DNA from 2 places in the Dyadobacter sp. BE31 genome. Region 2 is predicted to be linked to the other one. Evidence: riboswitches for the same ligand, from Rfam matches in the RefSeq annotation. Region 2 holds a riboswitch; the other holds the start of a gene.
What was found. A riboswitch is a leader RNA that binds a small molecule or an ion and turns the genes downstream of it on or off. The one in region 2 is predicted to bind fluoride.

Region 1: another riboswitch for fluoride. It lies ahead of J2Y43_RS08115 (voltage-gated chloride channel family protein); the one in region 2 lies ahead of J2Y43_RS32480 (voltage-gated chloride channel family protein).

The regions. Positions count from the first base shown of each region.
Region 1 is NZ_JAVDXA010000001.1:1,909,692-1,915,522, forward strand. It holds gene J2Y43_RS08095 (sodium:solute symporter) at 1-1,127, opposite strand, end outside; gene J2Y43_RS08100 (VTT domain-containing protein) at 1,253-1,939, opposite strand; gene J2Y43_RS08105 (cystathionine gamma-synthase) at 2,106-3,251, shown strand; gene J2Y43_RS08110 (DUF3127 domain-containing protein) at 3,330-3,689, shown strand; fluoride riboswitch at 3,774-3,838, shown strand; gene J2Y43_RS08115 (voltage-gated chloride channel family protein) at 3,869-5,158, shown strand; gene J2Y43_RS08120 (helix-turn-helix domain-containing protein) at 5,127-5,780, opposite strand.
Region 2 is NZ_JAVDXA010000010.1:19,122-24,952, forward strand. It holds gene J2Y43_RS32475 (hypothetical protein) at 1-529, opposite strand, end outside; gene J2Y43_RS32480 (voltage-gated chloride channel family protein) at 1,360-2,688, opposite strand; fluoride riboswitch at 2,724-2,789, opposite strand; gene J2Y43_RS32485 (SdiA-regulated domain-containing protein) at 3,782-4,657, shown strand; partial or broken gene J2Y43_RS33685 (hypothetical protein) at 4,739-4,843, shown strand; gene lgt (prolipoprotein diacylglyceryl transferase) at 5,015-5,827, shown strand.

The DNA of each region.
Region 1 (5,831 bases), on a different contig from region 2:
GCCGAGGCATTCATACCCGAGCTGATCGTGCTCATTGCCGCCGACATGATTGCTGCGATAATCAACCCAAGCAAGCCTACCGGTACCTTATTCACCATGAAATGCGGCATCACTTTGTCGCCATAATCGGCGGGCGTGAGCGTAGCTGCCAGGCTTGTGATCGCGTCCGAAGTTCCACCAGGCAGTTTTTCGGCGGCTACCTGCATCTTGATGGTTTGCAGTAGCTCCGGATTTCCCTGGTAGTAGGCAAAAAGACACGTTCCTAACAAAAAGAATATCAGCGACACAGGCACGTACAGGTACACGCACAGCCATACCGAACCGGCAGCCTCTTTGGCCGAAGACGTGGTATGGTACCGCTGCACATAGTTCTGGTCCATCCCGAAATTGTTCAGGTTCATGAAAAACCCGTATAGTAATATCACCCAGAACGAGGCCGTGGTAAAGTCCGGTGCCAGCGTACCCAGGCTGAATTTGTCATTAGCCTTTCCTATTTCAATAATGCTTGGCATCCCGCCGGAAACCCCTGACACGACCAGGTAAAGTATCACCAATGCGCCAATCGTCTTGATCACGCCCTGCACCACCTCTGTCCAGATCACCGCCTCCATTCCGCCCATTACCGTGTACAAAACAATGCAAATCCCCACGACAACCATGATAGTCGACATCGGATAGCCCGTCAGCGCCTGCAAACTCAATGCAATTCCGAAGAAAATCGAACCCATGCGGGCGAGCTGTGTGAGCAGGAAGCAAGCCACGGCATAAGTCCGCGCCCAAGACCCGAAACGATGTTCGAGGTGAGTATAGGCCGATACTTCGCCGGTACTTCTGTAAAAAGGGATAAAAAACTTCGTGGCAACCCAGGCCGCCAACGGCATCGACAAGCTGAAAACAAAGGAACTCCAGTTGCTTCCGAATGCCTTACCCGGTACGCCGAGGAAAGTATTGCTGCTCAAAAAAGTCGCATAAATGGAAATACCGATCGCCCAGCCGGGGATGCGCCCCGATGCTTTGGTAAACTGCTCGGCATTGGTATTTTTCCTTGAAAAGTAAATCCCCACGGCAACCATTCCTGCCAGATAGGCAATCACAATAATGAGATCAATGAAAGGTAAGGATTTCATTCTACTTTTCGGGTATTTATAACTTTACCACAAAGAAACAGGATGAAGCTGATGATTTTGTAGCGTTTTGTAGCGTATTATTGTACGATATTATCAAAGAAGTCTCTCCGATACTAAAAACCATCCTAGGATTCTACTGTACCCCTGTCTTTGAAGAAATATCCGATACCCACAGTAGATATCACAATGAGGGCTATCAGCACGAGTTTGGTAGCCAATCCTTCATTCGGATGTTCGAGCAAATAGCGGATATCCTGTGCTTCCTTACCGGCCCATACGGCCAATACGGTCCGGGGGATCATGCCCAAAGTTCCTCCTGTGAGTACTTGTTTGAAACGCGCACCGGCCATCGCAAAAAACAGGTTGGTAATCGCGAACGGCAGTACGGGAGATAGTTTTGCAAAAAAGATCAGCCTTAACTCATTTTTATAAAACCGGCGTAGCAGCGTGTCAACCTGCGGGTAAACCTGAATAAGGTAACTTCTCACAGAAGCCGCATGCAGAAAATGCGCGGATACATATATGATGGCTATCGCGCCGATATTCAATACGAAAAGCATAGGGAGTGATGCCCAGCCGAGGAAGTAGCCGTACACCAATGCCAGAAATGTAGGAGGGGTTAGCGCCGCGGACGAAGCCAGCGTGAGCAGGACCGTCACCCCCAGCCACCATTCAACAGGCAGTTCGCGGAGGATTTTCTCATGATTGATAGCCCAAGCCGTTATGATAGAGGTCGTCACCAATGGTACGATCGTCATTAATATGCTTACGACGACCGGAAGTGAGAATCTTTTTGGTGTAGACGTTTCCAAGGCTAATCCGCTTTACTTTTTCTAATTGAATAACCAGTTGTTTTGACAAAAGGTTTTTGTGAACTTGCTTTTCTGCATTATTATTTTGACGCCACGAAGGCACGAATGAGCACGAATAAATCTTAGTGATAATTCGTGCCTTCGTGGCAACCATAACCACTAAAAAATGAAATTCGCAACCAAAGCCATACACGCCGGCGTCGAGCCGGACCCGAGTACCGGTGCCATCATGACGCCGATTTACCAGACCTCCACCTACGTCCAGGAAAGCCCAGGCAAGCACAAAGGTTACGAATATGCCCGCAGCAGCAACCCCACGCGCACCGCATTGCAAAAGGCATTGGCTGCCCTCGAAAACGGCAGTCACGGCATTTGCTACGCCTCCGGCCTGTCAGCCACGGACGCCGTTTTGAAATTGTTCAAACCCGGCGACGAAATCATCGCGCCCAGTGACATTTATGGTGGCACCTACCGCCTGATGAAACGCATTTTCGAACCGTTGGGAATCGTTTTCAAGTTTGTGGATATTGAGGAAGTGGGGCAAATCGATCGGCTACTGTCAAAAAACACGAAGCTCGTGTGGCTGGAAACGCCCACCAATCCGTTGCTGAAAATCATCGATATCGAGCAAATCACCCGCATTTGCAAAGAACGAAATGTGCTGACCTGTGTAGATAACACCTTCGCGTCACCTTACCTGCAAAACCCGCTGGACCTAGGTGCGGATATCGTCATGCATTCGGTCACGAAATACCTCGGCGGGCATTCCGACACGGTAATGGGCGCATTGGTCACGAGCAATGACGAACTGGCCAGTCAATTGAAATTCATCCAGAATGCCAGCGGCGCCGTACCGGGCCCTCAGGATTGCTTTCTGGTATTGAGGGGAATCAAAACACTACATATAAGAATGCAGCGCCATTGCGAGAATGCCGGGCAAGTGGCGGTATGGCTCGCCGCTCATCCCAAAGTCGGGAAGGTGTATTACCCAGGGTTGCCCGATCACCCTGGCCATGCACTGGCCGGAAGACAAATGCGCGGCTTCGGCGGCGTGGTGTCCTTCGAATTAAAAGACGATAGTTACGAAAAAGCCGTGCGCACCATGGAACGAATGGAGATTTTTGCATTGGGAGAATCTCTGGGTGGTGTGGAATCGCTTTGTACGCATCCCGCGAGCATGTCGCACGGGGGCATGCCGCGCGAGGAGCGATTGAAAATAGGCCTGAAAGACACATTGATACGCCTCAGTGTAGGCATCGAGGATGTAGAAGATCTTATCGCCGACCTCGACCAGGCGATCGGTACGGATTAGCAAACAGCGTTGCAATCGACGGTCAAAAACCTTACTTTTGGAACCATTTTTGAAACGACACTAAAAAACATATTATCAATGGAAGTATCAGGAACAGTCATTTCATTGCTGCCGGAAGTTACCGGCCAGGGAAAAAACGGAATGTGGCGCAAGCAGGAGTTCATCCTTGAAATACCTTCTCAATACCCTAAAAAAGTATGTATTTCACTTTGGGGCGACAAAATTGACCAGGCCAACCTGCAAGTGAACGACTCGGTAACCGCTTCTATCGATGTGGAAAGCCGTGAGTACAACTCCCGCTGGTACACTGAGGTGCGCGCATGGAAAGTTGAGAAAGCAGGAGCAAGCGGCGGTAACGCCGGTTACAATGCAGGCGGCGCACCACTGCCTCCGGTAACCACTTTCACCGAAGACGAATCGGACGATCTGCCATTCTGATCCTCGGAAATCAAGCTATTTGCCAATCGCCAGTGCCTTCCGGTACTGGCGATTTATTTTTACAAAAAAGGATTTTTGCTACTTTTGCAAAAAGGAAATGGTGTCTTCCTATTTAACCGCCCTAAAAAGCTGATGGCGCCTGGTATAACGAAAAATGCTCATTATCACCAGGTATTGTTATGTCCGTTTCAAAACCATCAGATAACTCCAACACATTTCCGGGCCGGCTTTCCGACATTAACAAGCGATTCCCTTCTACATTGTACATTGCAAAATGGCTGGTTATTTGTTCCATAACAGGCGCATTGATCGGCTCTGCTTCTGCCTTTTTTCTCGTTTCGCTCGATTGGGCTACCCAAATACGTGAAGCGAACGACTGGCTTATCTGGCTGCTACCCGTAGCCGGCTTCGCGATCGGTTTGCTTTACCACTATTTCGGCAGGGAAGTCGAGCGGGGGAATAACCTGCTGATCGAGACGATCCATGATCCCAAAGAATTCATCCGTTTCAGGATGGCCCCTTTTGTGTTGCTTGGGACGGTTACCACGCATTTGTTTGGCGGATCGGCCGGCCGCGAAGGAACCGCATTACAAATGGCGGGGGCAATCGGTGAGCAATTCAGTAAATTATGCAAACTGAATGCGTATGACCGCAAAATCCTGCTCATTTCGGCCATTAGCGCCGGTTTCGGGTCGGTTTTCGGCACCCCGCTGGCCGGAGCGATATTTGGTTTGGAGGTGTTTTTGATAGGAAGATTAAAATATGACGCTATTTTTCCCGCCTTTGCTTCCGCTATCATTGCAAGCCTCGTCACCGATCTGTGGCAGGTAAAACACACGCATTACCACATTCCCGTCATTCCTGAAATGTCTTTTGCCAGCATTATCTACGCCATTCTTGCGGGAATAGCATTCGGCATTGTAGCGGCGGCTTTCAGCAAAACCATTCATTTTTGCACCCAACAATTCAAACAACACATCTCTTTTCCGCCGCTCAGACCTGTTGTGGGCGGATTAGTCGTTTCCGCAGGCGTGTGGCTCATCGGAACACGTTACATCGGTTTGGGAATTCCGGTGATCGTGGAATCATTTACCTTGCAACTGCCTCCGTATGATTTTGCATTAAAAATCATTTTCACCATCATCACTCTCAGCGCGGGATTCAAGGGAGGCGAAGTGACGCCGCTGTTCTTCATCGGCGCTACGCTGGGCAATGCATTGTCGTACTTCATCCCCCTGCCGATGGGATTACTTGCGGGAATGGGCTTTGTGGCCGTTTTCGCAGGCGCTACCAACACACCGCTAGCTTGCATTTTAATGGGAATCGAACTTTTCGGCAGCGAATGCGGCATTTTCGTAGCCATAGCCTGTGTGGTATCCTATCTTCTTTCAGGACACACGAGCATTTACCGCTCTCAGGTTATGACGGAGCCTAAGATTAATTCGACTGATAAGCCATCGACATCGTAAACTTGTCGATCATTTCGTGCGGATGCACTTCCAGTATCCTCGCCAGCACCATAACCACCAATGTGTTGGAAGCAATTTTGCGGGGAATGCCCGCCACTGTCGCGAAGAGGTCCACCGTCACCGATTCCTTTTCGTCGAGCAGTTTCATCAGTTTTTCCTCCTTTTCCCCATATTGGAAACTGACGTCGCGCTCGCCGCGGCCCCGGCGCATGATTTCCTTCATTTCGCGGCTGGCCTGGATGGATTTGTCCTCCACGCGGATGTACGCCTGCCGTGCGCCGGTGTCGTCCACCACGTAATGCGGCTTGTCCACGCTCCGCGGGATCGTCAGCACGAGCACATCGCGGTCGGGCGTGATGGCCACGCGCTCTTTTTTGAAACTGATTTTGGGGAAAATGTACTTGTCGATGGCGCGGGAGAGCGTGTATTCGTCCTCATCTGCATCTTTAAGGCCCTTGATGGCCTTGTCGTCACCCACTCCGACCAGCAGCTTACCGCCACCCGAATTTGCGAAAGCAACTACTTCGCGGACTATCTTTTCGGGGTGATTGGATTTCAATTTGAATTCCAGATGTTCCCCCTCACCTTTCTTAACAAGCTCTTTCAACAATCGAAGCTCCATCGGGTTGGAATGGATAAATTATGAGTTATGACTAAATCACTTTCGGTAACT
Region 2 (5,831 bases):
CTGGCTTACTAATGTGTTGGGGCGAACGATGTCTCGACAAATACATTTCGGAGAAGAATTTATGCTCATGCAACGAAGGGAGCCACTTAGATTTCTGGCTGATGTCTATCAGTAACTCTGCGACAGGATCAACGTTCTCGGAGTTTACGCTATTATGCAGGTAAGTTGGCGCGTGGGAAGAAGATCGTAGAGCGAGTATATATTGCCAGCCGATAGCAGCGGCCCCCGCCCAACTCGAATCCATCGCGTCAGTATCGTATTCCTCTAAGAGGCTGTCGAGCTGATTGACCTGAGTTTTGTTCAAAAGAAAGTAATTCGCTTCATGATACGCTTTGCCAAGTTCTGCATCTCGATAGTTGTTTTTTAGCCAGATAGTGTCACTACCGGTAAATTTGACAGAAAATGAGTTCACACCATCTCGGTAAGTCAAGTCAATCACTTTTCCACTATCTGTTTGACGTTGATGACAGTTGGTCAAAAAAAGAAGAATTAGCCAGGCGCACCATTTCATTATCTGCGTACAACTCATAAATATGTATTCAACTATACAATCAATCTGCAAGATCTTCTAGCATTGAATCCTAATCGTATCGATGTGCTCCGGCAGAATATTTATAACGACATCCGCAGAGTCTAAATTGGCCTTTCATTCAGTTTTTCCTGTCATTTGTCAGATTTCTTGATCGCAAATTAGCGAGTGTCTTTAAGCAGAATAGCCAAAAACTTTTGGGCACTAACAGCGCATTAACTATACACCTTATTTTTTAGGTCGATTTTAATATACAGGCTTGGATTCTCAACTATACAGTTTATTGTGGATTTTCATCCGGCTTTCTTCGGTGTTTGTCTTTTGTGTGACTGTTTTATCGAAGGCGCTCAACCTGGATGAGCTGCATTTCTGGTGCCGTACGGATGCCATGCACGTTCTTACCCATACCGGCAGAGACGTATGTACCGAAGAGAGCAAAAAAAAATGGTAAATACGCATAGCCAAGGTCAGTCAGGTCGGCTCACGACCCGGTAGGTTTCCGTGTTCTCCGTTACGGCGAAGGCAGAGGCCAGCAAGTTCTTATTTTCTGTGATAAACAATCGGATCTTTCCAGGATCATCAATGATCTCGATACAAACGGGCAGGCGCTGGGCGGGCTTATTTCCGTCGAGTCGAATACAAGCCTTGCGTCTCCCAGGAATCCCGCCTTAACCGGCAGCATGATCGCTTGTCGAAGTCCGGCCGCTTTGGCACGCCTCAGAAGGGCTGTCGATAACAAATTATCGCCCAGAAAACGTTTCCAAAATGAAGTGTTAGGCACTTTTTGACCTTGATGTATGTAAATCCTGACCGTATTCAAGAGGGAGATATCAGCGTTTTTCATGAGCTAGTTTTTTAGGGTTGGATTGAAGATTACTAAGGCTTTCGCCCTCGTGTTGACGGTAGACCATGTGCTTGGACCGGCCAACAACCTGCGACCCGTAAATTCCGCGGTGCCCGGAAAAGAAGTAGGCGATTATACAAGCTATTGCCGCATATAAGCCACAATCCGCGCCGAACAATTCGATGGCCATAATAGTGCAGGCCAGCGGGGTGTTGGCAGCACCCGCAAAAACAGCGACGAACCCCATCCCTGCCAGAAGCCCAACAGGTAGCGGGACAAAATAAGATAGGGTATTGCCCAAGGCGGCGCCGATAAAAAACAATGGGGTCACCTCCCCACCCTTGAACGCTGCCCCAAGGGTTATTGCGGTAAACAGTATTTTTAACGCAAAATCATAAGCAGGAAGCTGTTCGTTAAAGGATGCGACAATCGTCGGAATCCCCAGGCCGATGTATTTGGTGGTTCCAAGTCCGAATACTGCGACGGCTACAATGATCCCGCCTGCGACCGGGCGCAGTGGCGGATATGCAATTTTCACTTTGAAGAAGCTGCCCACTTTATGGGTAAGCTCGCTAAATACTACTGCACACATGCCAAAAATCGCGCCGGCAATTACCGCATACAGCACATTTGCTGCTGATAAATCCGGGATGTGCGGGATATGGTAGCGCGTATGGCCTACCTGCCAGGCCTTTGTGGTCATATCGGCAAACACGGAGGCTGCAAACGCTGGAAGCAATGCATCATATTGCAGCCTGCCCAGCAGGAATACTTCCAGGCCGAAAATGGCCCCGGCCAGTGGCGTGCCAAATACCGAACCAAATCCTGCGGCGATACCGGCAATCAGGATCAGCTTCCTGTCCCGCGGGCGAAGCTGCAAGATACGGGTGAACTGGTCTGATATCGAGCCCCCGATCTGCAGTGCCGTCCCTTCACGACCTGCAGATCCGCCAAACAGGTGTGTAGCAATGGTTCCGATCAGCACAAGGGGTGCCATTTTCAGGGGAATGATCTTTGAGGGATGGTGTATGTTTTCCAAAAGCAAATTATTACCCCTTTCCACATCTTTGCCCAAGTAATGATACAGGCATCCAATCGCAAAGCCCGCAACCGGCAGTAACCAGATAACCCAAAGATGGCTTTCACGCCAACTGGTCGCCCAATCCAGCGATACCAGAAAAAACGCAGACGCAGAGCCAACCAGCATGCCGATCAAGGCAGAGATCAGAAGCCACTTAGTTAGAAAAAAAATAATGGGGTTTTTCCAGAAAAGAAAAGCAAAAGGCCGGGGGAGACGAAAACGTGGTGTTGACATATGTATATACCTATTAGATGAACAAAATAATTTTGATCCTAATAGGCGCCATCAGCCCAATCGGGCGGTTCCAGCAGGAAGACACCATTTCCTGTATTGATAGACAAAATAACGATTTAATACACAATCATCCAAGGAATGAGGACGAAACATCACAGTTTAGACAGCAGACAGTGGCTTATCCAAGTCATAACCCGATTCAAAAATTCGGACAATTTGAGTTCCTGGCAGGGTGAACCATGTCCAACAGACTTTCACCCTCCGGACGATCCATCCTATCCTTGCCGATGCAACGAAGAAGCGCCTGAAAAACTTGGAGACGGACCTGGTCAAGTCACTCAACACTGTAAACATGATGGTGCAGGCTCCTAAACCTGGCGAGGATCATCCGCGCCGATCTACGTCTGACTATATCCAAACTGGACAACGAGGCCAATAAACTCACAAATTGAAAATTCGGCGAGATCTATGAGACCGAACTGCCCAAGGAGGAAACTGCCGAGCAACCAAGCTCGGAGGGCGGTTCTGTGAGTGCTCCAGCTATCGTCTGGTAACATCAGCAAACTTGCGTATAGGGGGCACGACCGACTAAGTCTACCTCTTGTAAGGCTAAGCACCTCTTTTCACTGATACTCAAAATTGTCCAATTTTGCTGACGATTTGCAACTACGGTGCGCCAGGCGCGGCATTTTTCGGGCATCGGGGAATTCTTGCCACCTGTAATTGGGAATGAGGAACATCGCTTTTTTATGCGAACCAGGATTTGCCCGGCACTAACCTCAGGGCATGTTCCCTACGAAATCTACCACGGTGGGAAGCAAGTGTTTACAAGCAAACTCAACCACATTAATGCCTTATCATTCCACCATCCAGTGATCCATGTTATTACCTGGCGACAAAAAGAACGGCTAAGGATATATGTCGGCCAAGCAAATTATGGGGATCTCCCCCACGCCTTTGCGGCCGCCGAAAGACCACAACACACTCATTTTCAGAAAAATAAAATACAGCAATGATATTCTCGTAAGAATTGGACACTATGTTATCGTTGATAAACTGGATACCTTTGTTCAAATCAATTGACTTGTCGGCCATGCGAAACGTCTATAAATTCTCACTTCTTCTTATCTGGGTCGTGATCTTGAATTGTGAAACATCCAAGAAAAGAGAAGTAAGTCAAACGGCTGACCTAGCAGTCAACAATAGTTTGAAGCATTACAATCTCGACAAACCGCAAAAGTTTAACATGCCTGAAAGTTTGCTGGAAATTTCAGGGATTGCTTTCCGTGACCAGCTTAACGACACCATTTATGCAATAAATGACGAAGAAGGTAAAATCTTCCGGCTAGGCTGGAATGTTCGTAAACAGCTGAATTCAAAATTTGGGAAACATGGCGACTACGAGGATGTAAGCATAGTTGGGGGAACGGCTTATGTACTCAAAAGTAACGGTACCCTTTATTCATTTCCTTTTGACAGCGCAAATTCTAAGAAAGTTAATGAAGTGAATGAGATCAAAAATGTACTTCCCAAAGGTGAGTACGAAGGTATGTATGCGGACCGACTCACCAACAGCTTATACGTGCTCTGCAAGAACTGTTCGGTTGATCACTCAGCCGGTACGGCGTCAGGCTATATCATCAAGCTCGACAATTTCCCCGCAATTATGAATAGTTTCCGAATTGATTTAGAGTCAATTGCAGATTCTAGAAAGAATGTCAAAGATGGATTAAGGCCCTCCGGATTAGCAAAAAATCCACTTTCTGGTGAATGGTACGTAATTTCAGCCGCTCGAAAATTGTTGATCGTGACTGATTCTAGTTGGAAAATCAAAGGAACATTCTCCCTAAATAGCAACTTATTCAATCAACCGGAAGGCATTGCATTTGACAAATTTGCAAACTTATACATCTCCAATGAGGGTGATGACATTACAAATGGTAACATTTTAAGGTTTAATCGGCAATGATCTTGGTATTCGGCAAACTGGTGTTTTTTTTACAGGTGCGTCCGATGGATGACGGCGGCCATGCTTTAAGGTTATACAAATAAGGAAATTGCTGTAATACTGGATTTAACAGCAACCAATGTCAGTGCAGGGTTGTACCGGCTACAGTCCAAAATCAAAGACTTCTTTCAGAATGAACATCAGTGAGCTAAAACGCGCCTGGGAGCAGCAAAAGGTATACTTTGAAGACCTTTCAATCCCGGAGAAGGCAATTCTACGAGTGATACAAAAGGATCTGAACAGGGAGCAGCAAGTTCGGCGGGTTCTTTATAATGCATCGTCATTTATGTTGTTGATCACCTTATGTCAAACCTGCTAATGCTCCATTACATTATCTGGGATGTGCGACCCGAAGTATTCTCCTGGGCCAATGTGCCTCGATGGTACGGCGTTTTCTGGGCGACCGGCATCTTTCTGAGTATTTACGTTGCCAGCTATATTTTCAAGATCGAGAAGCGCCAACGGAGCGAAGTGGATGAGCTTACGCTCTACTTGATCATCGGTACTCTGGTCGGGGCTCGCTTAGGGCATATTTTGTTTTATGAGCCCCTGCATTACTGGCAACATCCCATCGAGATACTGCCTGTTTCGGTAACCCCATCGTTTCATTTTACCGGTCTTGCAGGGCTGGCCAGTCACGGAGGCGGATTAGGCCTGATCATTGCGGTATTCATTTTTGCCAGACGAAAAAAGATGGGTTTCCTGTGGCTACTAGACCGTATCGCGGTTGTAGTCCCCTTATGCGGCGCATTTATCCGTTTAGGTAATCTGATGAATTCGGAAATGATTGGGATTCCAACGACGATGCCTTGGGCATTTGTCTTTGCCCAGGTTGATCATCTCCCAAGGCACCCAGCCCAGTTGTACGAAGCGATTTACTGTGTTTTCCTATTCGGGCTTGTCTTCCATCTATGGCGTAGCAAACGTAATAGGTGGGGAAGTGGAACACTTTTTGGCGTGACATTGTCAACACTCTTCACACTGCGGTTCTTGGATGAGTTTTTCAAGATAAATCAGGAAAGTTTTGAAAACAACATGATGCTCAATATGGGTCAGATACTGAGCATTCCATTTATTATAGTCGGATTGCTTATTATCGCTGTCAGACTGCACAAACCCGCACCTCTTTGATTGC